DNA from 3 places in the Paenibacillus sp. 2KB_22 genome. Region 2 is predicted to be linked to each of the others. Evidence: riboswitches for the same ligand, from Rfam matches in the RefSeq annotation. Region 2 holds a riboswitch; each other region holds the start of a gene.
What was found. A riboswitch is a leader RNA that binds a small molecule or an ion and turns the genes downstream of it on or off. The one in region 2 is predicted to bind S-adenosylmethionine.

Region 1: another riboswitch for S-adenosylmethionine. It lies ahead of metA (homoserine O-acetyltransferase MetA); the one in region 2 lies ahead of AB4111_RS23580 (methionine ABC transporter ATP-binding protein).
Region 3: another riboswitch for S-adenosylmethionine. It lies ahead of mmuP (S-methylmethionine permease); the one in region 2 lies ahead of AB4111_RS23580 (methionine ABC transporter ATP-binding protein).

What each region holds. Positions count from the first base shown of each region.
Region 1 covers NZ_JBFRHG010000001.1:1,770,368-1,780,821, forward strand. Annotated here, with positions in the region: gene AB4111_RS07580 (trans-sulfuration enzyme family protein) at 1-230, opposite strand, end outside; gene AB4111_RS07585 (PLP-dependent transferase) at 227-1,414, opposite strand; gene metA (homoserine O-acetyltransferase MetA) at 1,439-2,356, opposite strand; SAM riboswitch class I at 2,592-2,715, opposite strand; gene corA (magnesium/cobalt transporter CorA) at 3,167-4,102, shown strand; gene AB4111_RS07600 (HRDC domain-containing protein) at 4,175-5,176, opposite strand; gene AB4111_RS07605 (ROK family protein) at 5,352-6,230, opposite strand; gene AB4111_RS07610 (MOSC domain-containing protein) at 6,307-6,993, opposite strand; gene AB4111_RS07615 (phosphodiester glycosidase family protein) at 7,024-8,139, opposite strand; gene AB4111_RS07620 (5'-3' exonuclease) at 8,136-9,029, opposite strand; gene AB4111_RS07625 (arsenate reductase family protein) at 9,164-9,529, opposite strand; gene AB4111_RS07630 (RluA family pseudouridine synthase) at 9,970-10,454, opposite strand, start outside.
Region 2 covers NZ_JBFRHG010000004.1:269,301-279,754, reverse strand. Annotated here, with positions in the region: gene AB4111_RS23620 (TetR/AcrR family transcriptional regulator) at 1-589, shown strand, start outside; gene AB4111_RS23615 (Cof-type HAD-IIB family hydrolase) at 1,133-1,882, shown strand; gene AB4111_RS23610 (DUF456 domain-containing protein) at 1,937-2,377, shown strand; gene AB4111_RS23605 (putative polysaccharide biosynthesis protein) at 2,439-4,067, shown strand; gene AB4111_RS23600 (DUF2515 family protein) at 4,268-5,554, opposite strand; gene AB4111_RS23595 (thioredoxin family protein) at 5,697-6,041, shown strand; gene AB4111_RS23590 (COX15/CtaA family protein) at 6,576-7,514, shown strand; gene AB4111_RS23585 (Cthe_2314 family HEPN domain-containing protein) at 7,708-8,424, shown strand; SAM riboswitch class I at 8,563-8,704, shown strand; gene AB4111_RS23580 (methionine ABC transporter ATP-binding protein) at 8,830-9,864, shown strand; gene AB4111_RS23575 (methionine ABC transporter permease) at 9,865-10,454, shown strand, end outside.
Region 3 covers NZ_JBFRHG010000007.1:182,606-193,059, reverse strand. Annotated here, with positions in the region: gene AB4111_RS27370 (helix-turn-helix transcriptional regulator) at 1-257, opposite strand, end outside; gene AB4111_RS27365 (VOC family protein) at 345-788, shown strand; gene AB4111_RS27360 (VOC family protein) at 1,105-1,632, shown strand; gene AB4111_RS27355 (methyl-accepting chemotaxis protein) at 2,000-2,920, shown strand; gene AB4111_RS27350 (spore germination protein) at 3,069-4,781, shown strand; gene AB4111_RS27345 (GerAB/ArcD/ProY family transporter) at 4,822-5,922, shown strand; gene AB4111_RS27340 (Ger(x)C family spore germination protein) at 5,919-7,121, shown strand; SAM riboswitch class I at 7,192-7,294, shown strand; gene mmuP (S-methylmethionine permease) at 7,386-8,798, shown strand; gene mmuM (homocysteine S-methyltransferase) at 8,776-9,816, shown strand; gene AB4111_RS27325 (hypothetical protein) at 9,971-10,454, opposite strand, start outside.

The DNA of each region.
Region 1 (10,454 bases), on a different contig from region 2:
GCTCCGCCCTCCAGCAGTGTGATGTAATCTTCCAAAGCCTGACGTGTCGGATTACCCGAACGACTGTAATCATGTTGAGGCGGATTGAAGATATCAAAATGATGGAAGGTAGAGGCTTGATAGATTGGTACACTGGAGGCTCCAGTTGTTTTGTCGATTTCATCACCAAAATGAAGCAATTTGGTATCAAATTTTAATTCAGAATTCTGCTTGTTGTTGGACTCACTCATGAGTGCACGCCTCCTTCGACTTCCTGTTGTGCAGCTGTCAGAGCATTGCCAAGATCTGCAATCAGATCATCTGCATGTTCAATGCCTACGGAGAACCGGAGCAGTCGGTCATCCACACCTACGGCATCACGAATTTCAAGCGGAATATCCGCATGCGTTTGTACCGCTGGGTAGGTCATGAGTGATTCCACTCCACCGAGACTTTCGGCAAAAGCAATCAGTTTGATATGACGTAGCAATGGTTCAACGTAACGTGCATCCTTCACTTTAAAAGAGAAGATACCTGTGTTACCGGTGGATTGTTTATTCTGCACCTCATACCCCGGATGATCGGACAGGCCTGGATGATACACTTCACCCACCGCTGGATGCTCAAGCAAGTATTTCGCAATGGTAAGCGCATTGTATTCATGACGCTCCATGCGAAGAGCCAGCGTTTTCATACCTTTCATCAACTGGTAAGAGTCACTTGGAGACAATACGGCTCCAATGGAATTATGCAGGAACGCCATCTCTGCAGATAATGCCTCACCCTTGGTTATAATTAGTCCGGCCAGCACATCATTGTGTCCGCCCAGATATTTGGTAGCGCTATGAATGATGATATCGGCACCCAGTTCAATCGGACGTTGGAAAAATGGAGTCAACAACGTGTTGTCAACAATGGTCAACAGGTTGTAACTTTTCGCCCAGGAAGCAACGGCTTCCACATCTGTGATCATCATCAGTGGATTGGTTGGTGTCTCAATGAATACAGCTTTGGTATTCGGCTGACGAACCTTCTCCAGTGCTGCAAGGTCATTCGTGTCCACATAACTTGCGGTTACACCGAAACGGGACAAGATGCGTTCAAGCAGACGATAGGTTCCGCCATACAGATCCAGCGATACAATCAGATGATCGCCTTGACCAAACATGGCAAAAATCGTTTGCAGGGCGGCCATACCCGAGCTACAGGCAAACCCTGCATCACCGGACTCCAGCGCTGCAGCCGCTTCTTCCAACACTTTACGGGTTGGATTAGTTGTACGAATATAATCAAACCCCGTGCTTTGTCCAAGCTTCGGGTGACGAAACGCAGTGGATTGATAGATCGGAAAGTTAATGGCGCCTGTTACCGGTTCATTGATGGATCCAATTTGTGCTAAGCGGCTTTCGATTTTCAACTTGTTGTTGTCTTCCATTGCTGCATCCTCCTGTAATCTCGATTAGATTTGCGGGCCAATATCGTAAGGTGTTTCTTGATACACATAGTAATTGAGCCAGTTAGAGAATAATAAGTTGGCATGAGCGCGCCAAGTGGCGGGTGGCACACGTGAAGGATCGTCATTCGGATAATAATGTCTAGGCAATGCGATATCCAACCCTTTAGCTGCATCCCGATCATACTCCCACTTTAATGAGAACGGGTCATACTCGGCATGTCCTGTGGCAAAAATTTGTTTGCCATCTTTGGTAGCAACCAGGAAGATACCCGCTTCCTCGGATTCAGCCAAAATCTCTAAATTCTCATTCTTTTCAATATCTTCGCGTCTCACTTCCGTATGACGGGAATGTGGAACGTTGAATACTTCATCGAATCCACGCAACAACGGAACATGTGGTTTATTGATGGTATGTGGGAAAACGCCGAAACACTTTTCATCAAGTGCAACCTTGGGTACGTTAAAATGATGGTATAAACCTGCCTGGGAAGCCCAACATATGTGGAGGGTTGAAGTCACATTGGTTTTGGTCCATTCGAAGATCTCCTGGATTTCATTCCAATAGTTCACGTCTTCGAAATCCATCTGTTCCACCGGGGCACCCGTAATAATCATGCCATCGAAACGGCGGTGCTCAATTTCATCGAAGGTTTTATAGAACAGATCCAAATACTCCTGCGACGTATTCTTCGACGTATGGGATTTGGGATGTACGAGAACAACATCCACCTGAATAGGCGTGTTTCCCACCAGACGAAGCAATTGTGTTTCGGTCGTTTCCTTTGTGGGCATCAGGTTTAATATAGCGATACGGAGTGGACGAATATCCTGCTGGTATGCAGAAGTTTCATCCATGACGAAGATATTCTCTCCTTCAAGTACTTCTTTTGCTGGTAGAGTATCCGGAATTTTGATTGGCATGGTAAGTCTAACTCCTCCTTGTGCATAGATAGATGCAGCCGCCACTGGCTTGATGTCTTCACATCAATACAGTGATTGACTGCCTTGAGCTTGTAAAAACATTGAATTGCTCTTTCATCCAACGTTACAAACAACCTCAAGTTCCTTAGCGAAAATCACTGCTGAGAAGTCGGGGCATATGACAAAGACCTTCCTCGGATTTCGAGAAAGGTCATATGTAAATAGATATGCGCCTCTCTCATCTCTCAGTTACAACAGTGCCACTTGACACTTGGTCGCTGCAAGAATTAGCACCGTGCGGTATACCGCCGGTTGCCGGGTTTCATCGGGCCAGTCCCTCCACCTACTCTTGATAAGATTTCGCTGTATTAGATTGTAATTTAATATGGTTCACCGTCTACTTTATTACATTAATGCCCTCACGTCAAGTTGCAGTTCTCTGTCTGCGGTCCAAATCGGAACCGTTCATCATCCGTTGTCATACACTGCCTCAGGGCGCGAAATAGACACATTTTTGCGCTTGAAAGCACCTTGTACCAGCGGTATACTAAACAAGGTGTTATAAACCCTTATGTGAGAGGTGACATATTAAATGGATGGCGACCCGAGGCCTGACTGGCAGCCGAATTCCGATAAACTGCATAGAGAATTGACATCAGCATGCCGGCAGCGGGACGTGACTTCCGTTTGATTATATAGTGAACGCAGCCCTGATCTCCAGGCTCCGCTGCCGACCGGCTGATTTGTTCTTTTTGCGCCCATAATGATAATATCCGCCAAGTTGGCGGGTGCAGAAGGAGTAGATTAACGATGAAAATCCGGTTGGTAAACAACGGTGTATTTATTCCGGTGGACGATATTCAGCAGGCGCTGACTCCACCAGCGGAAGGATTCTACTGGATCGATGCAGATGTAGACGATTTGGCGGTACTTCAGCCGCTGTTCTTGATGCATGATCTGGCTGTGGAAGACTGTCTTAGTGACGAAGAACAACGTCCGAAGATTGAAATTTATGAGAACCATTATTTTATTGTGATTAATAGCATCCGTTTCGATGATGAAGAGATATTTCTGCGTGCGGTGAACTTGTTCCTCGGCAGACATTTCATTATTAGTGTTACGAAGCAAAAGGTCAGCGAATTGCGTACACTGAAACCAATCCTGTGGGAACAGGAAATCAGTACACCGGATCGTCTGTTGTATTTGCTCGTTGACTTGATTGTTGATAATTATTTCACCGTAGGTGACCGAATTGAAGCACGGATCGAGAAGCTTGAGGAAGACATTCTGATGCACACCAAAAAGTCACATCTGAATGAAATCATCGGGCTGCGCAGTGAGATTCTGTGGCTGAAAAAAGTCCTTGGACCTCAGAAAGAGGTCATCAACACCCTGAACAAAAAAGATCTGCGTCTCATCGATGATCAACTGCAAAAGTATTTCAGTGACATCTATGAGAATGCCGTAAAAATATCGGAAACCTTTGAGACTTATCGCGACCTGATGGGCAACTTGCGAGAAGCCTACCAATCCAGTATAGCAAACCGGGCGAATGAGATCATGCGTGTATTTACCGCCATTACCACGGTCTTCATGCCGCTGACGGTTATTACCGGTATATACGGCATGAACTTTACGAATATGCCTGAGCTTAACTGGAAATACAGCTATTTTGTTGTGATTGGCCTGATGGTTACACTGGGCCTGAGCATGTTCTTCATTTTCCGCAAAAAAGACTGGGTATGAACTCGTATGAAATAACAAAGACGACGCGCTCCTCTTGGAGAAACGCCTCGTCTTTTTTTTCATTTCCGAAGCTTAACCAACTTGCTTCTCTGTCTCTGCGTGCCGACGAAAGCGGATCCGAATCATGCGCAGTCTTTCATAGACCTGCTCCAGACTTCCTCCGTCGGGCTTCTCTCCTCCATACACCTTATGTAATACTGGCTTCAGAAACGTATCTCCCAGCTCCTCATAAGCACTCCATACAGCCTCTTGTTCGTTCTCTGGCATCACTGCAAGCTCCACATCAAGAAGGCAATCGGTGTCATAACCTTCGTGATCCAGTGCCTCCAACAGCTCAATTAACTCGCGTCGGGATAATCCGGATCGATTAACAATTTCCTCTAACGTATACCCTTCCTTCATGCCTTCAAGCACCTGCTTGCGCGTGGTGAACTTATCAAGTTCCTGTTTGTACTTCTGCTCTCTCTGCTTGTATAACCAGCTCTCATACTCTTCTTCCTTCAGTGCCGTGTATACCCAGTCCAGCGGAAATGTCGTTGAACGCTCCAACCCGTTCGTAATCTCCATCCATTCCGCACCATAGTCAGTCGCTTTGCTCTCCCCTACGCCAGGCAGTTGCATCAGTTCATCCATCGATTGCGGAACAAAGGCACTGATCAAACGCAGCAGACGATTCGTTGCAATAAAATACGGTGCCTTCCGGTCAGATACGGCTCTCTTCCTACGCCATGTGCAGAGATCCGTATATAACTGTTCATTGCCGTATAGCTCACTGTAACAATGGAGCCGCTGTCCACCATAACTCCGTGACTTCAGATCATCATTCTCATGAAATAACCCCTGCAACTGCGGTCGGTACCCCTCACTCATCTGTATGGCAAGCTGATGACGGTAAATATGAAGCAGCTCCTCCCAAGAAGCCCCTTCATACCAGATGCTGTCCTCACGCTCTCCTTCCTCGTAGCGACTCCATCCCAACTGCCAGCTATCTTCCTCTTCCCCAATCCATAGCTGTGCATACTCTGCATTCTGATCTGACATTCTGGACAATCTGTTCATGAAAATGACTTCCATTTTCCGTTCCCTCCCTTTAACATTTCAGCCTATACTGGTTAGTTACGCTACCACAGGCAGCACAAAAAACACCTCTCCTGCAAAATCCATGCAAGAGAGGTGCTTCCTCATTAACCGTGCTATGCTGTTGCCCATATCATACCACAATGGTAAAATTCGTCAATCCCTTAATGATCTACTTATTCAATGCCAGTTTGGCAAGCGCCAGCGAACCACATAGACCCGCATTGTCACCCAGTCCGGGTGAAACAACATACTGGTCAATCTCGGATTGAAGTGCCGGATGCTGAACATATCCAGCCAGCAACTCCTGCAGTTTGCTACGAACCATCGGGAACAGTTGCTCCTGCTTCATTACTCCGCCACCCATTACGATTTTCTGTGGAGAGAGAATGAGAACATAATTCATCAGTGCATGTGCCAGATAATGTGCTTCAATCTCCCATGCTTTATGATCTGCAGGCAGCTCATAAGCCGGTTGCTCCCAACGTTTGTTAATGGCTGGTCCAGCTGCAAGACCTTCAAGACAGTCACCATGATACGGACAGAAACCTTCGTACGTATCCTCCGGATGTCTGCGTACAATGATATGTCCCATCTCTGGATGAGACAATCCATGGACCATTTTACCGCCAACCACAGCACCTGCACCAATACCTGTACCCACAGTGATATACAGACAGCTCTCAAGACCTTGTGCAGCGCCCCAGGTTGCTTCTCCAAGTGCAGCACCATTCACATCCGTATCAAATGTCATCGGTACATCAAAATGCTCCTTGAGCTTGCCAATCAGGTTATACTGTCCCCAATGTGGTTTTGGTGTTGTTGTGATATAACCATACGTTGGGCTTCCTTCAATTGGATCAATTGGACCGAATGAACCTACACCCAAAGCTTCAATGCCTTTCCCTTCAAAAAAAGAAATCACTTGAGCCATTGTTTCTTCAGGTGTTGTTGTTGGAAAACTTACGCGTTCCAGAACTTCTCCTTTTTCTGTGCCAATACCACATACAAATTTGGTTCCACCTGCTTCAATTGCGCCTAAGATCGTCATGTTAGTCACACTCCCAAGTTAGTTTAAAAAGGAAATCATCGTTCGTGCTTTACTTGATGACACTATAATTACCCTGCTACTTGTTCTCGAGCTTGGACAATCGTTTCATTAACGTTTGCCTCCAGCTGTCTGACAGCGCAGGAATGGCCAGCAACGCCTCCATACCCTCGACATTTTCTTTTCCCTGATGCATAATTCGATTGGCTTCAAGAACCGTCATTGATGCAGGATCGGTGCTGATCCGTCGAAATATCGATGAAGGCCTTACCTCACCTTCTTGCAGTACACGAAAGTAAAAGCCGGTATATCCACTCTCCTGAAAATAAACAGGCAGCTCCTTATAATCATACCTCGCACCCAGCTTGAAACAAGGTTGTCTGGGCTGACTGACCTGCACTGTGGCTTCACCCAACTCATACACATCACCAATCCGGACGTCTTCTTCGGCACAGCCTTCAACTGTCAGATTTTCTCCACAAGCTCCCCAATTCAGCTTGCGATCCATCAGTTGTTCGAGCGCCGGATAACGACTGTAATCGTATACACAAACGGCCTTGTCAGGGCCGCCATGATGCACCAGATCCGCCTGCGCGTCCCCTGTCATTCCAGTGAATGACAGGAAAACCGCGTCGGATACAGGATGTTTCACAATGCCGCTCAGCACTTCACGCTTCTGCCCAGGGAGCGGCTGCGGCAGTCCTACATTAATGGCCAGAACAGCTGTATTGCCCTCCCCTGGCTTTCGATCAGATGTGAGTGTCATTTGAGTCATACCTCCCATAATCACTTTCTTTTAACGCACAGAGCCGCCAAATACGAGTGTATTACTCAAAAGTCGACCTGGTGAAGTCAGCATTTTGCCCCCGGCATACATGCCTGAGGATGCACCACCATCCAGATTCATGGCCTGCTTCGCACCAAGCTTCTGCATCACCGCTGCCCACTCCTTGATTGTTGCTCCGGAAACGGTAGCCAGCATAACGGAGCCGTCCGCCATGATCGCGATACCACTTCTGGCTCCTGAAGCATTAAGAATCTTGGCATCCTTGAAACCTTCGCTTGTCGGATTTACAGCTACCTTACCGTCTTTCACCAGACGCGGACCTGCTCCCACAGCGGTCACCACATCTTGCCAAGGAATCTCTTTACCTGCTGCGTTAGTATACCTGTAATTCATTTCTACGGTTGAACCAACGGTGAAACGATCCGAAGAGGACTTTTGGTTGCCTGTGAAGACCAGTACCGAGCCATTCTTTGGAATGGCTACATTTGTATTGGGTACTTTTTTGGTCACGATGCCATTCTCCATGACTACTGCAGTACCACCTTTGAACCCGACTGTGGCACCACGCTCAGGGGTATACAGCATCGTAATGCTTGCACTCGCAGAGGGTGTTCGATTAATAAATGTCGCATACCAACTGCGTGATTTGCCTTTTGTATCAGTTACTTTACCTGTCAAACTCACCTGAAGTGAATCCATAATCGCCGAACCATCTTCCTTAAATCCGATGGATGTTCCGTATCTTCCAATATGTATGACCTTACCATTTGCTATTAACATGCCGTATGGATCTGGTGCTCCGTTATATGCTTCAAAAAATGCTCCGTTAATGGCTGCTTGTGCACCATAGGCTTTCACAATTGATGGCAATGTTGCCGTCTGGCCAACTTGCTTCTTCGCGAGTCCCACGGTAACCGGTGTTCCCTTCGGAATCGAAACGGTCTGTACGGTAAAATTACGTCCTGCTGCTTTTACTTTCTGTACTTTGGTGCTAATTGCTGCTTTGGCATCCACTGTCTGCGGCGCACTTACTGCTCCCGAAAGAATTACGGGTAAGGCCAGGACGAGGGCCATAGCCCCTGTCCACCACTTTTTGCCTGTTCGTACGTTCTGCTTGTTGCTCACCCTATTGCCACTCCCATCCAAGAGCCGAGGCTCTTCATCTCAAGTTGTTCAAACTTGTCCATCACCATATCTGGATCAAGACGCAATTCACAGATATCCAGCGCACAGGCAACCGGAACAGCACAATGAATCTCTGCCAGTTTGCGGGACAGATGAAGCATGTCCAGATCATTCTCAATCTTATTACGCACCGAAGGGGTCAGTTTATCCATGTTGCTCAAAATCCCTTCAATGGAGCCGTATTCCTGTACAAGCTTCAACGCTGTTTTCTCACCAATTCCCCGTACTCCGGGATAATTGTCGCTGGCATCTCCCATCAGACCCTTCATGTCAATGACTTGACGAGGTGTCAGTTGTTTCTCTGCCATGAGCGTTTCAGGATTGTACACCATGTAGTTGCCATGGCCTTTTTTCATAATAATGATACTCGTGCGGTCATTGATCAGTTGCAACATGTCGTGGTCACCCGTCAGTACCATAACATTCATATCTGTCTCTTCGGTATAATACTTAGCAAGCGTCCCGATGCAATCGTCGGCTTCGAATCCTTGTGCACCTATATTCGGAATACCCAGGCTATCCATGACTTCACGAATCAGGGCAAACTGGGGAATCAGGTCATCTGGAGCTTCAGACCGGTTGCCTTTGTAGGCTGCATATTCTTCACCGCGGAACGTCTTACCGCCCATATCCCAACAACATACGACATGACTTGGCCCAAAAGTCTGAACCGCATCCCAGAAATAACGGATAAATCCGTAGACTGCGTTGGTAGGCAATCCTGCCTTTGTACGTCTGATATATCCGCTTGCAGATGTCGCATAAAAAGCACGGAACAACACCGCCATACCGTCCACCAGCAACAAAGTAGGTTCATTACGTTGATTCACTTGAATTTGTTCTCTCCTATCCTGAGCATATAAAATACGAAACTAATTCTATCATTATAGCATAGTTCCGCCAACCATCGTTCAGCCAAAAAAGCCCTGAATTTTGAACAATTCAAGGCTGGTATTCAGCACACTTATGCGTTATTCCATTCCTGCTCGTACGTTTCTTCCTTGAAACCAACTGTGACCTTTTCTCCATCCGTAACGATCGGACGCTTGATCAGCCGACCATTGGAAGCCAACAAACGAATCTGCTCATCAGCGGACATCCCTGGCAGCTTGTCCTTCAGTTGTTGTTCCTTGTATACTTCCCCGCTCGTATTAAAAAACTTCTTCACCTCGAGCCCGCTCTTTTGGATCAGTTCTGTTAGTTCAGATTCTGATGGCGGTGTATCGAAAATGGGGATTAGCTCCAGCTGTTGTCCTTGCGCTTCAAGCCATTTTACAGCTTTGCGGCATGTGCCGCATTTGGCATATTGATATACTTTTAAGTTGCTCATTTATTTGCCTCCTGTGGCTCCGGTGTGGCTCCGGTTTCGACTTCTCGCTTCCCTTGGTTTGCTTCGCAAATCCAAAAGTCGCTCCAAATCGATACCATCGCCATGTAATTTTACTGAATTTGGCGAATGAGATTAAAACACACATTCGCTATATTTTTTGGGTCAGGATCTTACAGCTTTTATATCTTTAATGCTTTTACAGATCAGAAATTTAAAATATAACATGAAACTACTAAACATCAGTACATTAAAACATGAAACCATAATTATTAGCCTACGGCATGTTGTTCGGGTGCATTAAGCACCCCTCACATGGAATAGCCCGCCAGCGTTGAGCCTCAAGCAGAACAGGCCTAGCAGGATGAACCGTACAGAAAGCTACGACACCTACTACACAGAGGGCGTATCTAAGGAAATCTAAGAGCCTCTTCGCAGGCTTCCTACAATTCTTCTCTGGGAGCTACATCATCATTCAAACGCTTCTCCAACGCGGCCATATCTGCTGGAAATGGGGCTTGGAACGTCATGCGTTCTTGTAGAATTGGATGCTCAAACGTCAGTTCACAGGCATGTAATGCCTGACGTTCAATCCAGCTGTCCCGTTCTTCCCGAACAGCCATGGTCTGCTCATCAATCTCGTGCACAGGGAGTGTCTTGTACATCCGATCACCGATCAATGGGCAACCGATGGACGTCATATGTACCCGGATCTGATGGGTTCTGCCACTTTCCAGCTTGAGACTTATGGCACTGGCACTGCCCTCTGCCCAACGTGTTAAAGTCGTGTACAACGTTCTCGCCGCGTAACCATCAGGCGTTACAATTCGGCGGTGCGGCTCCTCAGGGTCGCGGTCAATTGGTCCATCCACTGACCCTTGTTCCGGGACGGGGCTGCCGTGTACAAGCGCAATATATTTCTTATCTA
Region 2 (10,454 bases):
AAATCTCCGAAAGCTTGTGGTTGATGCGGCTGCAGCTATTTTGCAAGAAGAGGGGCCTGAGGCCGTCACTGTGCGCAGAGTATCGCAAAAGATGGGCTGCTCCACCAAAATCATTTACAGTTTGTTTATCAATAAAGAAGGTCTTGCCCAGCAGTTGTATCTGGAGGGTTGTAAATTGCTGGCGAAGCGTTTTGATGAAGTGCCGCCGTCCTCTGACCTCATGCAGCATTTGCTCGATTTGGGCGAAGCCTTCTGGCAGTTCGCGCAGGATTATACCAGTTACTACAAGCTGATGTTTGGAGGAGCTTTTGCCGAGTTTAAGCCGGATGCAGAGAGTATGCAGGGAACGATGACTGCCATACGCCGTTTGCTGATTCTAATCAGCACCGCTCAGCAGCAAGGGCAGATTTCGGACCAGGAAGATACCGGGACTCTTGTAAGCACGATATGGGCATCGCTGCATGGTGTAATCCATCTGTATATGGGTGGCTTCCTCGGTGATGTAAAAGCAGCCCATACCATATACAAACAAACAATGGATTTGATGTCCCAATCCTTGTTTGCAGCAAATAAGCTAGACAGAGCATAATTACATTTCATCTTGGCTGTGCGGAGTAAGGTTAAACTAGAAGCGGTTAAAAGCGGTTCATCCTGAATGGGGTGAACCTTTTTTGTTTAAGAATGTATACGATACAAAAAAGTATGGATAACTCCGAATAAGAGGGGAGGGATGGTGTACATAGCTTGGAAGAGACACCACTTGTATATAGTAAGAAGGTTCAATCGTGAGTGGGTTCTTTGTTGCATATAGATGATCTGTGGTAAAATGTCGTTAGCTGTGACGTCCGGAGCGTCCGTTTTTACGGATGCCGGGCGATCTTGTTGTGAAAGAATGTTTAAAATTAGATAAAGAGAACCTTTAAGTTGAACTGGAGAACCATTGTGGAACGGAAAGGGCAGAAAGGACTTAGAGAAACGAAGTGGTCGCGTTTATAACCGGATTTTCTCCATTGTAGATGTAATCAAGAAAATCAGGGGATAACAGCGATCGAAAGGTATTCTGCCCGCGTAGTGCCTAAATGGATATCCATGAGTTCAGCTTGGAGAGAGACAACCTAGGAGGAACTACTGTATGAGTGAACTGAAATACAAATTGCTTGCATTGGATATGGATGGAACGTTGCTTAACGATAATCATGAAATTACGCAGGAGACCGCCAAGTGGATTCAGATTGCCATTCGTCGGGGCGTGCATGTGTGCCTATCCACGGGAAGAGCCGTATTCCACGCGATGCCTTATGCGGTGCAGCTTGGGCTGGAGACACCGATGGTTACCGTTAACGGCAGTGAGGTATGGAAAGCCCCGCATGATCTGCATATGCGTCATCTGATGGACCCGGTATTGATTCGCAGAATGCAGGAGATCGGTGAGAAATATAACAGCTGGTACTGGGCATACTCCGTGGAAGAGCTGTTCAACCGTGATCGCTGGACGGACAATATTGAAGGTCTGGAATGGTTGAAATTCGGCTTCAATACCGAAGTGGATGAAGTTCGTCACCAGATTATGATGGAACTGCAACAAATGGGTGGTCTGCAAATGACGAATTCCTCACCCGTTAATATTGAGATCAACCCTGCTGGCGTATCCAAAGCAAGTGGTGTAGCCGAAGTCTGCAAGCTGCTGGGCATCGAGATGTCCGAAGTTGTTGCGGTCGGAGACAGCTTGAATGATCTGGCTGTCATTGAGGCCGTGGGTCTGGGTGTAGCGATGGGCAATGCGCAAGAGCAGGTGAAGGAAGCGGCTGATCTGATCGTAGCGAGTAACAATGAAGACGGCATCGTCGAAGTGATTCGTGAACATATTTTGAAGGGGGAGTAACCTTTGCTCGCAACCATTGCCTGGATTTTAATTGTGCTGCTGTTTGCAGTGGGAATGGCTGGAACGGTATATCCCATACTGCCTGGTGCTGTAGCCATTTTCTTCGCGTTTCTGGTCTACGGCTGGTTCTTCAGTTTTGATCCGTTCGGTGTGTGGTTCTGGATCATCCAGATTCTGATTGTGGTTGTGTTGTTTGTGGCTGATTATGTCGTCAGCGCATGGGGTGTGAAGAAGTTTGGTGGCTCCAAGTTATCGACCACGCTCAGTACCATTGGTGTGATCATTGGCCCGTTTGTCATTCCGGCATTCGGACTGGTGTTGGGACCATTTATCGGTGCTTTTATCGGGGAACTGATCGGTGGGTCTTCACCTTCAAAAGCGTCAAAAGTCGGATTTGGTTCCGTGGTGGGGCTATTTACGAGTACCGTGATGAAAATTATTTTGCAAATCGTCATGATTGTTCTCTTTATTATCTGGGTGGTAAGATTCGCCTAAACGTTCAGGATTAGCTTCAACGGGATGCACGTCCGGTGTGGAGGAAAGAAGGGGAATTCGTTTGTCTAAGAAAGAAACATTCATTAGGGGTACGCTCATTCTGGCGGCCGCTGCGCTGATCGCGAGAGTACTCGGATTGGTTCAGCGGGTGCCGCTGGAGCATATCCTCGGAGATGTCGGTAACGCATCGTTCACCATCTCCAATACGGTATATTTAATGCTGTTAACTGTAGCAACGGCGGGCATACCGAGTACACTTAGCAAAATGGTGTCGGAACGCTATGCGCTCGGACGCGCGAGTGAAGCCCAACAGATCTACCGTGCAGCCCTGATCTTTGCGGCTGTCGCCGGGGTAGTCATGTCTGCTTTATTGTGGTTCGCTGCACCTTATTATGCCACGTATGTCTCCAAAGTACCGGCATCGGTCAGCGCCATTCGAGCCTTGGCTCCAGCCTTGCTGCTGTTCCCGGCCATTGCGATGATGCGTGGATATTTCCAGGGACGCGGCAATATGACAGCGGGTGGCATTTCACAGATTGTGGAACAGTTCGCCCGTGTAGGTACAGCCATTATCGTGGCTTATGTCATGCTGCAATGGAATTACGATGATCAAACGATTGCTGCGGGTGCCTCATTTGGTGGGGTATTAGGAAGTGTGGGTGCCTTCGGTGTCATGCTGTACTTTACCTTGAAGTTGCGTCGTAGCGACCGGGCAGCCCAATTGAATTATGAACGTGCAGAGCAACTGCCAATGCGCGGCATCTACAGTGATATCTTCAAGCTGTCTATTCCAATCGTGCTGTCCTCACTTGCGGTTCCTGCCATCAACTTCATCGATTCATCCCTTGTGGTACCACTGCTTAGTGGTCAGATCGGGCTCGAAGAAGCAACAGGCGTTCTTGCGATCCTTGGGGCGAAGGCCCAAAGTATTGCGGGTATTCCTCCGATTCTCGCTATCGCTTTGAGTCAATCCTTGGTGCCTGTCATCTCGGCAGCATTTGCCCGCAAGGATGAAGCGCATCTGAAGAGTCAGGTTACACTTGCGTTGCGTATTTCGATTCTGACAGGTATGCCGATTGTCATTGCACTTTGTGCGGCAGCATATTCGGTCAACGGATTGTTGTTTACCAATCTGGATGGAACGCCGATCATTGCCTTGCTGACATTCGGTACCATTTTCCAGATTACGATGATGACCACCAACTCCATTTTGCTTGGGGTAGGGAAACCGCGGATTACGATGATTAGTGTGGCAGCAGGTGTTGTGGTCAAGCTGGTTGCAAGTCTGATCCTTGCGCCGATGTTTGGCATATACGGCATCATTATTGCAACGGCGCTGTGTTTCCTGGTTATCACGTACCTGAATCTGCGGGTCCTTCGCAAAATCGTTGATTTCTCCATCATGGGAGATCGTTGGAAAGGCTTTATTATTACAGTGTTGCTTGCAGCAGGTGTAGGATTTGCAACGAACTGGATGGGGAATACGATCTTTGGACTATTCCTGCCAGCCCGTGTATCCTTCTTGCTTACCTGCCTTGTGGTTGGTGTGCTTGTTGTGGTGGTGTATCTGGTTCTCATGGTTGTGCTGCGAGTATTGCGCAAGGACGAGCTGGGCAGTTACCCCCGTATTCTGCAAAAAATTCTCCGTCCACTTATGCGTCTTCAACGTGGAACTGGGCAAAGAGGTTAAGAATACAAGCAGCATCATTCAAACTCCAATATGTTGTGAAAATAGGATACAAGCTCTGTCTGCTGTTAAGCGGACAGGGCTTTTTGTATCGTTAAGGCGAGCTGAGTGACTGCGTTGAATACTAGCCCAGCAGGCGAGAATTAGCGGTACATCAGATATTCACATCATTCGGTTTTGCCTGCTCCATATGATCTTCAGCATTAGTGTGTGATGGTTTTTGCATCATGAGCCAGTGATGTTTTCAGCATGCCATACCGGTGTTCGTGACTCATCTCAAACAGCCATGGCCTGCGCGGTGCCGTCAGATAACCGAGACAATCCCGAGTCTGAAGCCAGTCTTGTCTGGTAATCGGTTCATAAGGCGTGTCGCCCCATACGGAGAGCAGTTCCGGACTATATAATCGTTGCCCTTCTGGAAGCCATTCTTCATCAAGTAGCGCTTGAGCGTATAATGTCTGATCACCTGCCTCGTCTTCACGATTGGTAAACAGGCCAGGCCAATATTCGGCACGCGAGCCACGATGGGGAACCGAACGTGCGAATGCCATCACTTGTGTATAGACTTGCTCCACCCCAAACAACAGAGCATATAGGCCTTTGCCAAACATGATCCGCTCATCCAACTTGCCAAAATGTTCAATGACGCGTCCTGCGAGTCCTGCTCCCCGCCCAAGAGGAAAGACGATATGATTCAGACCTGCCAGATTATGCAGATGGAATGCGGGTTTGGAGAGTACTTCTTTTTGAAAATAAGGATGCTGCACGACCCGGCTCTCGATATAATTCTGCTCATTAATAATTAATGCCACACTAAGCAGTGAGCTGCACCGTTCCAGCCAAAAGCGTTCCCAAAACGGCGTCATAAACGCCGATACGTGAAAGTGCGACAAGAGATGGAAACAGCTTCGTCCAATCCGGCGACTGTTCATATACAGCTGTAGCTGGGGATATGCATCCTGGAAAATGAGTGCATTGCATCGCTCCAGCAGCCGATACATATGATCGCGATCGCTCTGATTCTGCAGATTATGCATTAAGTCACTCTGAAGATCTGTCATGTGATATCCGCCGTTGCGAGAGACCATATGGGCCAGCAGTGCCCAATGCAGTTCAGGGTATTGCTCATAACATTCCAGATAAGCTGCCGTGCGGGTGATATTACTCCGATTATGCTCCTGGGTCAGTGTCTTAATCTCTTCCAGGATGATGCAATCTTCTTCGCAGACGAGTGCGCTTTGGACCTGGTCCGTACGTGCAAAAGGCTTGCTGCTGGCAGGTAACAGACGCTCCACCTCAGACTGTAGGGCAGCTGCCGTATCGGTATCCCACTCGATGTCACGCAATGGGTGACGAAGCTGTGCTGAGGCTTGCCATGCAGCCTGTTTGCCACGCCAGATTTCCCGGGCAGCACCCGGAATGGAACGGACAATCTGCAAGAGGGACCCGTGATGCTGTTCGCTGGAAGAATCGGTTCTGGTGGAAGTCATGACGTGACATCCTTTCATGATGTTCTGGGTTTAAATTCACAGACCATGTGGTTTATTCTAAGTATGCGCTGATTATTTGACTTCCACTCGCCAATTTGCTTCACTTAGGGTAAGACAAGGTACAGAAAGGGAGATGAACTGAATGGAACAGATTACTTCCAAACCGGCTTTTGATGTAGCCATCCAATCCCCACGTTTGACGATTGCCGTATTCAAGGCAGACTGGTGTGGTGACTGCAAATACATCGATCCGTTTATGCCTGAGGTTGAAGAGAAATATGTACGTGAACTGACTTTAATTGAGGTCGATGTGGATCAGGTTGGAACGGTTAGTGAAGAGCAGAATATTCTTGGCATTCCGAGTTTTGTGGCGTATACAGATGGGCGCGAACTCGTACGGTACGTGAACAAGCTGCGCAAGTCGAGAGAAGAGATTGAGCAGTTCCTGGATCGCGCAGTTGAAGTGTACAACACGATCCATAAATGATGTTATATAAGTTCAACGAATGAATATTTACACAGACACTCCGATGACAGAATAACCTTCTGATCACTGTTATCCCCAGATTTCTTTGATCCTATTATAAAGGGGAAATCCGGGGATAAAGGCGAAGCATATGCTTCCGATGCAGCTTTCTTTCAGAAAGCTTTTAGCTTCGCTTCTTCAGGCTATTTCTGTCCTCTCCGTTATTGTGTAAATGTTTCATTGAACCTATATAAAAGTATGACAGGTTCATGTTGTAAAAGGGTATAATAAAAAGAACGCCATTTCTCTTGAAATAGGGAAATGGCGTTTGTGTGTTCTGAACTCTGTTTAAGACACCATTCAACTGGCTATCCCCCAATACCCCAATGACCTACGGGTCATTTTTTCACCAGACGTTAACATTTTGTCACAAAGCGCGACGTCAATGAACATTTTATCCGGTATAATGAATTTAGTTGTGAAATAAGTGTCAAAGTACCGAAACAAGCGAAGGATATTCTTCGCCATCTTAAACCAACAGCGGGTGAGAAAAATTTGAAACACTTAACTTTGTTTAAATGGTTAACCGTATTAACCTGTCTTGTCATGTTTCTGGCCACTTTTGGTGGAGGCATCGTAACCAAAACGGAATCGGGCCTTGGCTGCGGAACGGAATGGCCTCTATGTAACGGAAAACTCGTTCCGGCACATACTGTGGCTTCACTTATTGAATATTCCCATCGCGCTGTAAGCGCACTGGCTGGATTGTTGTCCATTGCCTCGTTTGTTGCTTTTCTGCTGTTCGGCAAGTCACGCCGTGACCTGCAATTGTTTTCTTTCTTAACCCTGGTATTTGTTATCGTCCAGGGAATCATGGGGGCTTTTGCCGTCGTCTTCTCCCAATCTTCAGCAGTCATGGCACTGCATTTCGGCTTTGCACTGATTGCTTTTGCCAGTTCCCTAATGATGGCGCTGGGCATAAGGCAGGAGGCAAAAGATGGCGGATTGGAGCGTCTGAATAAATACCCTCGGGTGAGCAAAAAATTCAGGAATCTGGTCTGGTTCTCCACCATTTACACATATCTCGTGGTATACACGGGTGCATTTGTGAGCCACACGAATTCTGCTGGCGGATGTTCCGGATTTCCGCTCTGTAACGGGCAGATTATTCCTGAGCTTTCGGGTGGGGTAGCGGTTGCTTTTGCTCATCGTGCAGCAGCAGCATCGCTCGTCATTGTTATTGCAATTCTGGGTCACTTCGCTTACCGTAATCATCCGGACAACAAGGAAATGCGTACCCTTGGCGTGGTATCCGTTGTTCTCATCCTGATGCAAGTAGTTATTGGTATTTTCATGATGGTGACAATGAACCGTCCGGAAGTATACATGTTCGTAGCTCTTGCTCATATGCTGGATATCGCCATATTGTTCGGAGTTTTAACGTATATGAGTTTCCTGGTGTACAAGCTGCATCGACCGGTTAATCGGTTCTAGATACAGATACAGTTCTCTTGAAAGTACTCGGCCTAATATGAAAGTCCACCATCCAGTGATGTACATCATTGGACAGGTGGACTTTGTTTGATGTCAGGGGGATCAGGGCAACCTATGGCAAGCAGCAATTACACGGAATGGATGAAGTGTTACGGTGATGAATTCTTGTTGAATTGGAAAGAGGAGGTTATATATGCTGCGAACGTTGCTGGGGGAAAAACCGCGTATAAACGAAGGTAAATTGAAGGAAGCGATGGACTCAATGGCGCCTACACTTGAGCTATTTCAGCGACAAATGCATGTGGACCACGATCCTACGCATGACTATCGGAAACTGTATGTGTGGACCCAGGGACTCATCTCCTCATTGGATGAACTGGAGCAAAGCTGCTTCGCTGCTTCTCATTTTCGCAAAAAAGTCGTTGCAGGCTCAACGGACGACATGACGCCGACTGAAAAAGCCGAGTATGCCCGATATGTGTATTTCTACAAAGATGGCTTCATTCGCTGCTTTGCCATTCTGGATAAAGTCGGCACCGTATTAAATGAAATATTCCAGCTGAATACTTCAAATACAAAAGCGCATTTTTCTTATTTTACGGTATTAAGGCAGTTCGATTATGCGAGGGAGCATCATGATCTTGCGTTGCAATTAATTCAGATCAAGGACTCATATAGGGAGCCGATGAGTAAGCTGCGCAAACGACGTAATATGGAAATTCACTACATGAACTCAGAAATGCACGATGACTTGTGGCAGTTACACCAGACCTTGCAAGGTAAAGTAAAGTTGGAGGATCTGAATCAGCATGTGCAGGAAATGCGTCAGGGCGTGGATATGGTCTGTGAAACGTTAACAGCCTCTTATCGTTATATCAATAAAATATGGCAAAGAAATAATTCCCTTTGACAAATCGGAATACTTGGAATATACTGAGTTTCAATTAGAGTGTTACAATGACGAAGAATGAACTGATATTTCTCAAAAGTTACATTCACATTATAAAGCATGAACTACATGAACTTATAAAATCCTACAACAACATATTTCTTATCGAGAGCGGCGGAGGGACAGGCCCGATGAAGCCCGGCAACCGATTTGTAATGACATGATACATGTATCATTCGTTATAGATGTTAGGTGCTAATTCCTACAAAATGGTGCAAGGCACGATTTTGGCAGATGAGAAGGTATATTCTTTCACGTGAAGAGCCCTCTTTGTTTCTGCAAAGGGCTCTTTTTTGTACTTTAAGGGGAGTTTTCCTTTAGATCGGGTAAAGATACATGTAGGTGGTTGGAAAGGGGCAAGTGCGATTGATTGAATTAAAAGGTTTAACGAAAACGTACGGCAAAGGCAAAAAGTCTACAACAGCGTTATCCGAGCTGAATTTGAACATCCAAAAGGGTGAAATCTACGGCGTGATTGGCCATTCCGGAGCGGGTAAAAGTACACTGATTCGCTGTATTAATTTGCTGGAGCGGCCTACGGAGGGTGAAGTATGGGTTGACGGGATCAATCTGACTGAACTGAGCAAAACCGAATTGCAGCAACAGAGACGCAAGATCGGAATGATTTTTCAACACTTTAATCTGTTATCTTCGGCAACGGTATATGATAATGTGGCTTTTCCACTAAAGCTTGTGAATACACCCAAGGATGCCATCGATCGCAAAGTGAAGGAAATGCTCAATCTCGTTGGTCTGGAGAACCATAGCAACAAATATCCAGCTCAATTATCAGGTGGACAGAAACAACGTGTGGGGATTGCGAGAGCACTTGCGAGTGATCCGAATGTACTTCTCTGTGATGAGGCTACTTCAGCACTTGATCCGCAGACGACAAATTCAATTCTGAAGTTATTGCTCGACATTAACGAAAAGTACAACCTTACGATTGTGCTGATTACACATGAGATGCATGTCATTCAGAACATCTGTGACAAGGTAGCTGTCATTCATCAAGGCGGCATTGTGGAACAGGGACCTGTAACAGAAGTGTTCCTGAAGCCGCAACATGCGATTACGCGGGACTTCATGATGCGTGACCATGAAGCTGGACTGGCTCTGGAAGAGACCGCTCTGGCGAATGCAGGCGTTGAACTGCAGACAGGGGTTGCTTCCAAACTTGTGAAGATATCCTTTCTGGGGAACAAAACGTATGAAGCGATTTTATCCAGAACGGTTCGCAAGACGGGTGTGGATTTTGCCATCCTGCAAGGAACGATCTCTACGATTAAACAGGTTCCTTATGGACAACTGACCGTTCGGTTCGAAGGTGATTCCTATGCGATTGATCGGACGATATCCGAATTAACCGCTGAGGGACTTGATGTGGAGGTGCTACGTTAGATGGATTTTTCAACCGTACGTTGGGAAGAGGTTGGTAAAGCTTCCATAGAGACACTGCAAATTTTGGGTGTATCAGGCCTGTTCACCGTTATCTTGGGTTTACCACTCGGAGTTCTGCTGTTCATGACAGCCCGATCTGCTTCAATTAAGTCACGGACAGTCTACACTATACTATCTCTGGTTGTTAATATTTTACGCTCGGTACCATTTATCATATTGATTGTTGCTCTTATTCCATTCACTCGTATACTTGTCGGTACAGCTACGGGGGTTCTCGGCGTAATACCTCCTTTGGTTATTTCAGCAGCTCCTTACTTTGCTCGATTGGTGGAGACGACGTTGCGAGAAGTTGACCGGGGGGTAATTGAAGCGGCGCAGTCGATGGGGGCATCCACCGGACAGATTGTAAGACGGGTGTTGCTGCCTGAGGCGTTACCTGGTCTGCTTGCCGGAATTACGATCACTATTGTTACGCTTGTCTCCTATACGGCCATGGCGGGCATGGTTGGTGGTGGAGGACTGGGAACACTGGCTATTAACTACGGATACTTCCGTTATCAAAATGAAATCATGATCATATCCGTAGTGTC
Region 3 (10,454 bases), on a different contig from region 2:
TGCATCGCAAAATAAAGGGCATGAAGCTCACCCGTATTAAATGAAATGGGAGGCAGCTGCATCTGTTGCAGCAGTCTATATCCGCCGTAGCGTCCATATTCGACATAGATGGGTGCACCCATCTCTTCCAATGAAGCGATATCTCTTATCGCGGTTCGTTTGGAGATCTGGAACTCCTGCATAAGATCTTGCAGGGTGAACTGTTGTTTTTGATTAATAAAGCGCAGCATCTGATTTATACGTTCTGATTTTTTCATATCAAACCCTCTTAATGGTGCCATAGTCTGGCACCTTTTGTTGTTATAGTGATAAGTGTAATCCAATAGGAACAAGGAGGCAATAAAATGAATTTTGAAGTGATACCATTTTTGTCGATGAACGGGGATGCGGCAGCAGCCATTGCTTTTTATGAGGAGTTTCTGGGCGCTAAAGTCATATTCAAGAAAAGTTATAAAGAGATGAAGGAGATGAATCCGGGCTTCGAGTACCCTGCCGGTCAAGATGAGTATATTACACATTCGGTACTTGAGATTGGGGTTAACAAAGTCATGATTGCGGAAGAAGCAATGGACACAGAGAGAGCATGGCAGCTGGGGAACAGCACGTCACTATGTATTCAATCCAAGGATAAACATACCATCGATCAACTGTATCATTCTCTGATGCAACATGAGGGCGTGAAGGTACTGGTACCTTACGAGCAAAATGAATTTAGTCCAGGTTATGGCATTGTGCGGGACCCGTTTGGCATTGCGATTCAGCTATGTGTGACGGTGCATGATTTTTAAATTAAAAACATTAAAAAGAAGAGCCATGGATATCATGCGCTCTTCTTTGTTCGTTTCTATACAAGGTCGTTTGAGCAGCCAGAAGGTCCCGCAAGTCCAAACGTTACTTCATATCAAGTATCAGGCACTACCGTTCATTTATTTGCTGAGCGTTAACGCTTGAGCTAGTCATTTTTTCGCATCTGGAAATGTCGCCCTTGCTGGCGCATGTAGGGGAATGGGTAATGGTTGTAGCGACACTTTTCGTGTAAATCATATAGGTATGGATTTTGCAAAGTACAAGTAAGTTCAGTGGATAAAGGAAAGAAGGGATAACATGATTACGAGAGGTATCGACCATATTGGAATAACTGTACCGGACATGGAGCAGGCGACTCTATTTCTACAAGAGGCTTTTGGAGCTCAACTTGCCTATGACCATATAACGCCGGATGATCCGCCACAGGAAGGGCCTGAGGCAGAGCGTAAATTAGGACTGCGTTCAGGAGCAAAGGTTATTCATATTCGGATGTTATCGCTCGGAGAGAGCGCCAGTATGGAGTTATTTCAGTACGCGAATACAGCGCAATCAGAGCCAGTCAGGGCATCGGATTACGGATTGCAGCATATGGCGTTGTATGTGGACGATATGCAAGAAGCTGCACAACGCTTCAAGGAAGCAGGCGGGGTATTGCTGACAGAGCCTGGAGCACTGTCCGGTCATATTGAAGGCGGGGAAGGTAATCAGTTTGTGTATGGAAGGGCGCCGTGGGGGATGCTGATCGAGCTGATCTCCTACCCTGCGGGCATACAGTATCCGAATCACAGTGAAGCGAAGCGCTGGACACCACGAAAAAAGGAATAAAGATGAGAATGGATAAGAAACAGGTCGATGCGTGACGAATCGTCCTGTTTTTCTTGTATATAGGGGATAAACGGTTACTAAAAAACAGAAAAATTGTTAGAAATACAGAAGTGTATGCTTCTTTGCTTTATGTTACGATACGTAAAAGTAGATACAGAGACATTTTACGGATGGGATAAGCCATTGCCAGCGGATAAAGTGCAGCAGATTCTCTTTTAAAAATAAATGACAACAGGTGATCCAAAATGCTGCAAATTGGGTATCAATAATAGAGTCATTAGAACCTGATGGATACATATGTTGTTGTGATCGTTGTTTTGCTAGTTAAAAGGCTGTCTATTATGGAATGAACTGTGGGGGTTATCAAGTGCCTGTATTAGCTATGGAAAAGAAAGATGTTGTCACCGATGCACTGGTCATCAAGGCGATGGAGAAAAGTCTGGCTATTATTCGATTCGATCTGGATCGACGGGTAACTTATGTGAATGAAGTTTTTGCCCAGACCATGGGCTATACGGTAGAAGAGATGTATGGCATGAAGCATCAACAATTATGCCTTGGCAATTTTGCGAATACCCCTGAATATGATGATTTTTGGAATAGTATATTAAATGGTGTCAGCTTTCAAGATAAGGTTGAACGCAAGGATGCAAAGGGGAATTCCGTATGGCTTGAGGCGACGTATATGCCGGTGTACGATGAGATGAATCAGAAGATACTGGGTGTCTCCAAAATTGCCACCAACATCACCAACCGTCAGAACAACATTTCGGTCGTAGTGAATGAGCTGAAAACGATGTCACATGAGCTGAATGGGCAGGCAGATGTAGGCATTGAACGGAGCCAGGAATTAATGTCCAGTATCTCCTATATCTCAGAGGTGTCGGCTACTAATCGTGCAACACTGACTCATCTTCAGGAACAAGCGGGATCGATTCAGGGCGTGGTACGAACCATACGCGAGATTTCATCACAGACACAGTTGCTTGCATTAAATGCCGCCATTGAGGCTGCACATGCAGGGGAATACGGTCGAGGATTCGATATCGTGGCTAAGGAAGTCAAGAAATTATCCGCAATGGTGGAGAGTTCGATCAATGAGATTCGTGATAGCGTGACTGGAATAACCAAGGAAATTGGTAATATTACAGGTGGCACGCAAAAAGTAGAGGAATACGTCGAGCGGAGCCAGAAGCAGATTGAGATCGCATTGAATGACTTTATGGCAATTGCTGCATCGGCTCACTTGCTGGATGCCAAGGCGGAGCATGTAACCAGAATCGTATAAGAATATATAGTGATAGCGGTTCCTTACACAGGAACCGCTTTTTTTGTCGTTCAGCACACAAAAAAGCGGGAATTATTGTGATCAAACGGGGACACAATACTTGGGAATACCTGCAGCTTCACATGCAGAGAAATGTAGGGGTGGGAACATGTGGTCAACAATTCTATCCTACGTGCCAAAAGGGCCCATATGGATTCAGGCATTCTTGGTTTTCATTATTCCGATTGGGATTACCATGACTACGCGCTGGATCAATGCCGCCATTAAGCGTGGAAGCTTCTCTCGTTCGAAGCAACCTACTATATCCTCGAAGGATATCTCGCCAGCAGCCAAAGGACAGGGCCAAGGAACCGAGACAGGTCATTATGCCAATATTAAATTAACGGAGAACTATAATACAAATTTGATTAGCGTAAAAGAAAGCTTTGGCAAAAATGCAGATGTGCATATTCGGGAATTTACGATTAGGGGAACGAATACACGGGCTGCGGTCATCTACACCGAAGGCCTGGTAGATCAGGACTTAGTAGATGATCATTTAATTACACCGTTAATGTTAGAAGGTGTTCCCCTACTTAAGCAGGAGGGGTTCCTTCATCCAGACAACGCACACCTACTGTCGGCATATCTGAAGGATCAATTACTTCCTGTCAGCCTGGTTGAGGAGACTAAGTCTCTCCAAGAGCTCTCCGTTGGCGTGCTTTTCGGAAAAAATGCACTGTTGGTTGATGGTTTACCAGGTGCTTTATTAATTGGAGGCCACAAGATCAAATCACGAGGCGTGAATGAACCTGTGTCCGAAGGATTGATCCGTGGGCCTCGGATTGGTTTTACAGAGCAATTAAGCGATAATACAGGCATTTTACGTCGTTACGGAAGTGATCAGAGCCTGTTTATTCAGAAGTATGAAGTGGGTTCACGAATCAAAAAAGATTTGGCGATAGCCTATATTCAGGATATTGCAGATCCCAAACTCGTAACGGAGGTCTGCAAGCGAATCGAAGAGATGGATATGGATTCGATGCTGGAATCTGGTTATGTGGAGCAGCTCATTGAAGACAGTACCCTAAGTCCTTTTCAGCAGGTACTAAATACGGAAAGGCCTGACCGGGTAATCGGTGCTTTGCTGGAAGGTCGGGTGGCTATTCTGTTGGATGGGACGCCATTTGTGCTCGTTGTACCCGTGACCTTTAGCATGTTGCTCCAATCTCCCGAAGATTATTATGAACGCTGGATTCCAGGAACCTTTTTGCGCATGCTGCGTTTTGTAGCTGCGATGCTGGCATTGCTCGCTCCTGCACTCTATATTTCGTTTATTTCGTTCCACCCTGGTCTTATCCCGACCAAGCTGGTTCTGACGATTATTGAAACGCGGACAGGAGTACCGTTTCCTTCGATCATTGAAGTACTGATCATGGAAATTTCCATTGAAATTCTGAGAGAGGCAGGGATACGGCTGCCTAAACCGATTGCGCCTGCGATGGGTATCGTTGGAGGTCTGATTATTGGGCAAGCAGCAGTACAAGCAGGAATCATAAGCCAATTCCTGGTTATTGTCGTTGCGGTTACAGCGATCTCTTCCTTTACGATTCCTGTCTATAGTGCAGGGTTAACGCTGCGAATTCTACGATTTGCCGCGATGTTTAGTGCAGCTATTCTTGGTCTTTATGGTGTGGTTATGTTTTTTCTGCTTGTATGCACGCATCTGGCACGACTCTCCAGTTTCGGCGTACCTTATGTTGCACCAGCGGTTCCTTATCATATGAATGACTGGAAGGATTTCGTTATACGTGCTCCGTTAAACATGATGAGAATGCGTCCCGATATGAATAAACCAATCGACAAGGATCGAAAAGAATAATTTGAATTCTTATGGACAAGAGGTCTGGAGGTGAAATGAAGTGAATGGCTCCCCACAAAAGATAACCACGACACAGGCCGTTGTCATTATTGTCAATTACATGCTTGGTGCCGGGATCTTGACGTTACCTCGAACGACCAGTAAGGCTGTCGGAACACCGGATGTCTGGATATCCATTATTCTGTCGGGACTGATTATTGCAGGTGTCGGAATTGTACTGGTAACCTTATGTCGCAGATTTCCAGGGAAAACGGTATTCCAGTTCACCCGTGAAATTACGGGGAGCTGGATTGCTTACATATTGGGATTTGCCATGATTATGTACTTTATGGTGATTGCCGCATTCGAAATTAGAGTCATGGCTGAAGTAACAGGGATGTATCTGCTTGAACGCACCCCCACATGGGCGATTATTATGGTCTTCATGTGGATCGGTATATATATGATCTCAGGTGGGCTTGGTGTCATTGTACGTGTGTTCGAGATTATTCTGCCGATTACAATCATTATCTTTGTGATTGAAATTCTGCTGAGTAATCAGCTATTTGAGATTGGGAATCTAAGACCGGTGCTCGGGGAGGGGCTTATGCCCGTTTTCAAAGGACTGAAGCCTTCTCTATTGTCATATACGGGGTATGAGGTGATGCTAATCATGACTGCTTATATGAAAAATCCAAAGAAGAGCAATATGGCAATGAGTTGGGGGATATTCATAACGACCGCAATCTATTTGATTACTGTTGTTATGGTTGTAGGTAGCCTATCCCTTGATGGAATCAAAACACGGACTTGGCCAACGCTGGATTTGGTAAGAAGCTTCGAGATACAAGGTTTGATATTTGAACGGTTCGAATCCTTATTGTTGGTCATCTGGATTATGCAAATCTTTTCGACTACAGCGATTACACATTATTGCGCGTCGGTGGGCATTCGTGATTTGTTCCGTTCCAAAAAAATCAAGGGCATTATGTATGGTCTGCTTCCGTTCATTTATGTGACAGCAATGATGCCTAAAACGGTGGATGATACCTTTAAACTTGGGGATATGCTCGGCAATGTATCCGTGATTCTATTCGCCATTTTACCTCTGGTCCTACTGTTGTTAAGTCTGATTCGCAAAAAAGGAGGCAAGCATGCATGACACCATTTCGTATGCTCTTACGTGTAGCTTCTGCCTTGTGCATTCTGTTATTGATATCCGGATGCTGGAGCAGTCGGGAAATAGAGGATCTAAGTCTCTATGTCGGTCTTGGAATTGATGTCGGTAAAGAGACAGCATTTGAAAAAGACATCGCTGAACAGGGAGGAACATATCCTAAGAAGAACTATGTGACCGCTACGGTGCAGATTGCTCCAGGCATCACCAATAGTCAATCGAGCCAACAATCCGGTTCGCCTTCTTCCGGTAAAACATCCTACTCCAATGAACAGCTCAGTGGAGATTCCATGTTGCAAATCTTCCGTCAGTTTGCGTTAAGGCGGGATCGGCCCCTCATTGGACATCATCTGAAAGTTATCGTCGTCTCCAAGGATATTGCCAAAAAATATGGTTTGAATCAATTACTTGATTTTGTACTACGGGATAATGATATTCGACCGAACTGCCTGGTGCTGATCAGTCATCATCGTGCATTAGATGTGTTGACTTCACAGGACCCGTCTCGGATTCCGGCATTTTATCTCACAGGAATTACGAACAATTCGTATTTGTCCAACAAAATTTTGGATCCTGTATTACTGTCTAAATTAGACGCTCAAATGCAGTCCGGTACCAGCTTTCTGCTTCAGAATGTGTTGTATTCCCATGGAGAGGACAAGTTCTCTGGGGGCAGCATCTTTGATGGAAAAACAACCAAATTCATTGGAGAACTTAGTCAAACAGATCTAGAAGGTCTGTCATGGCTCAATTCCAAAAAAAAAGGAGGTGTCTTAAAAACACATAACAAGCAAGGATTCACCGTCGTATATGAAATCAAGAAGAAAAAAGTGAAAATTATTCCGAAGGTGGTTGGCAATGATATTTCATTTCATGTGAAGACTGAATCGGAAGGCTGGCTGATGGAGGATTGGCGCGCTCCCGAGGAAGAGGAGAAAGGTGAATATCTCAGAGAATTGGAAAAGGATTTTGCTGAGCTGGCCGAACAACAGATTCGTCAGGTATTGTCCAAACTTCAGCATACCTATAAAGTCGATGTAGGGGAATTTCGGGATAGCTTGCGTATTAAACATCCAAAAACATGGAAGAAAGTCAAAGATGATTGGGATAAAATTTTTAGCACCGTGCCGATCACGTATGAGGTTAAGACCACCATCACCAATCCAGGGTCTTCTACAGAATAGCGAGATGTGCCATTTATGATTTAAATGTTGACACATTCATGATAGATCGCTATATTTATAAAAAATCATTTTCTTATCCAGAGAGGTGGAGGGACTGGCCCTTAGAAACCTCAGCAACAGATCTGAAGGATACTGTGCTAATTCCAGCGGGTGAACAGCCTGATAGATAGGAGCGTTTGTTTTTATTTGTCAGTAACGGCGCACTCTTTAGGAAGAGTGGGTCTTTTTTGTTTTTTCTGGATGAAGAAGTAGGGAGCAGCAGGTATGGAGAACAACAACGACAAAGGGCATTTTCAGCGGAAAATGCAGGCACGGCATGTGGTCATGCTCTCTCTGGGTGGAGTCATTGGAACGGGATTATTCCTGAGCTCGGGTTACACGATTCAGCAGGCGGGACCACTGGGAACTATTCTTTCCTACCTGATTGGAGCCATCGTAGTATATTTGGTCATGCTCTGTCTTGGTGAACTGTCTGTTCATATGCCGGAGACGGGAGCATTTCATAGTTATGCAGCTAAATATATCGGACCAGCAACAGGTTACACGGTGGCTTGGTTGTACTGGTTAACCTGGACTGTTGCGCTTGGCTCCGAATTCACAGCCGCCGGTCTGTTGATGCAGCGCTGGTTCCCATCGGTAAACGTATGGATATGGAGCGCGCTTTTTGCACTGATGATCTTTTTGTTCAATGCTTTAACGGTAAAATTATTCGCAGAATCTGAGTTCTGGTTCTCATCTGTGAAAGTAGTTACCATCGTAGTCTTCATTATTATCGGTGGTGCAGCTATGTTTGGGTTCATCCCCATGGCGGATTCTGAACCGACTCCATTCCTTTCCAATATTACAGCATCCGGGTGGTTCCCTCATGGGGCTACAGCGATATTGATGACCATGCTTGCTGTTAACTTTGCATTCTCAGGCACCGAGTTAATCGGTATTGCCGCTGGAGAAACGGAGAATCCGGAAAAGACGATTCCCAAAGCTATTCATACCACGCTGTGGCGGTTGGTTATTTTTTTCATCGGAACGATTATTATCTTGTCGGCTTTGCTGCCCATGTCGGATGCCAGTGTACTGGAAAGTCCGTTTGTAGCGGTAATGGAGCGGGTGGGTGTACCCTATGCAGCAGACATTATGAACTTTGTTATTCTGACGGCGATTCTCTCTGCTGCGAATTCAGGTCTGTATGCTTCGTCACGAATGCTCTGGTCTCTGGCAGATAAAAAGACGATCTCCCCTTGGTTTGCCAAACTGACCAAGCGCGGGGTACCGCTGAATGCACTTCTGATCAGTATGGTGGGGGGTGCACTGGCTTTGCTGTCCAGCATCATTGCCCCAGGTACAGTATATATTACTCTGGTCTCCATCTCAGGTCTGGCTGTCGTTGCCGTATGGATGAGCATCAGTGCTTCCCAGTTCATGTTCCGCAGACAGTATATCCGGGAAGGACACGCGGTCAAAAATCTGGTCTACCGCACACCACTGTATCCGGTGGTACCGATTGTTTCATTTATATTATGCCTGGCTTCATGCATAGGTATTGCCTTCGACCCAACACAGCGAATTGCGCTGTATTGTGGGGTTCCGTTTATCGCAGTATGTTACGCAGCTTATTACCTGACAGAACGTGTGAATAAGAAAAGAGGACAAGTATATGACGCAAACACAACAGACTAACCCCATAGAACAGATCCTGCGTGAACATCCGGTCATGATTCTGGATGGAGCGCTGGCAACAGAACTCGAACAGCATGGATGTGATCTGGATGATCCATTATGGTCGGCTCGTGTGTTGCTTGAGAATCCGGATGTTATTGTTCAGGTCCATGCGGATTATTTCCGGGCAGGAGCCGACTGTGCGATTACATCCAGTTATCAAGCCACGGTGGATGGCTTCCGCAAGAGAGGAATCGGTGAGCAAGAAGCGTTGGACCTGATTCGCAAGACGGTGGAGCTGGCTGCACAGGCGAGAGATAACGTATGGGCAGAAGTGCAGGGAGGCGGAGTAGAAAACACGGAAGTCAAACTGGAGGGCAATCTGGTCATCGGAACGGCACAACAAACGTCTGATGTCCTAGAGACAGGGGGCTTGGCCCGGCCACGACCGATGGTTGCTGCATCCGTTGGACCCTACGGCGCTTATCTAGCTGATGGATCGGAATACATCGGTCACTACGGTGTGTCAGATGAGACATTGGCTGCATTCCATCGTCCGCGGATGGCCGCGTTGCTTGAAGCGGGTGCTGATATTCTGGCTTTTGAGACCATTCCATCCTTGCAGGAAGCACAGGTGCTGGTTGATTTGCTGAAGGAGTTTCCTCATGCGTATGCCTGGCTATCTTTCTCCTTGAAAGATGGGACGGCAATCAGTGAGGGCACGCCGATTGAGACATGTGCACAATTGTTTGGTTCCGAGCCGCAGATTGCTGCGATTGGCCTGAACTGTGCTCCCATGGAAGTGGTGACGGAAGCAGTGAGTATTTTGAATCGTACCAGCGATAAACCTGTTATTGTGTATCCGAACTCGGGAGAAGTATACGATGCAGCAACGAAGACGTGGAGTGGACAGGGTACATGTGGCAGTATGAGTGATGCTTCGGAACAGTGGGTTGCTGCGGGGGCAAAAATTATTGGCGGCTGTTGCCGAACTACGCCACATCAGATTGGCGAGCTTGCGAAGAAGTGGCGGAAATAAAAGACTTGATGTAGGGTTGTACCCCAAAAAGCTAGAGATACAACCAAATATAAAAAAGCCCTCACGATCCATTACTGGATTGGTGAGGGCTTTTTCAGTGTGATTTAGCTTATAACAACATGAGGACAATCCTCTTCTGATGCCCCTGATTATGCTATTTAATTAACCGAGTGCTAACTAAGGTACGACCTTCGTCGCTTAGGATGTACAGACCCGTTGTGTTATTTAAAAATAGACGATCCTCACTAAGATCAAATTCGCCATTTTTGTAAGTGTACAAAACGTTCAGGTTGCTTGTGTCCATAATAATTAGTTCGGTATTTCCATTCTTTTTAGCTGTAAACATAAAACTTGTACCATCAACTGCCATATGAAGAGGCATCCAATAGCTGTTATAGGTGGTTGGTATGGGCAGATATGCCTTCTCAGCGATTAACTTACCCGCAGATGAATATAACTTAATTCGTTTATTTTTAGCATCTACAAACAAAAAACGATCCTTCAATGCAACAATTTCAGTTGAGTAATCAATATAAGGAAGTTCTTTTGTCCATCTGATTTTCCCTGAACTGTTGTATGCTTTTAGCGTCATAATTTTTTTGTGAATACTATAATGCAACAATGTATCATCGGATAGA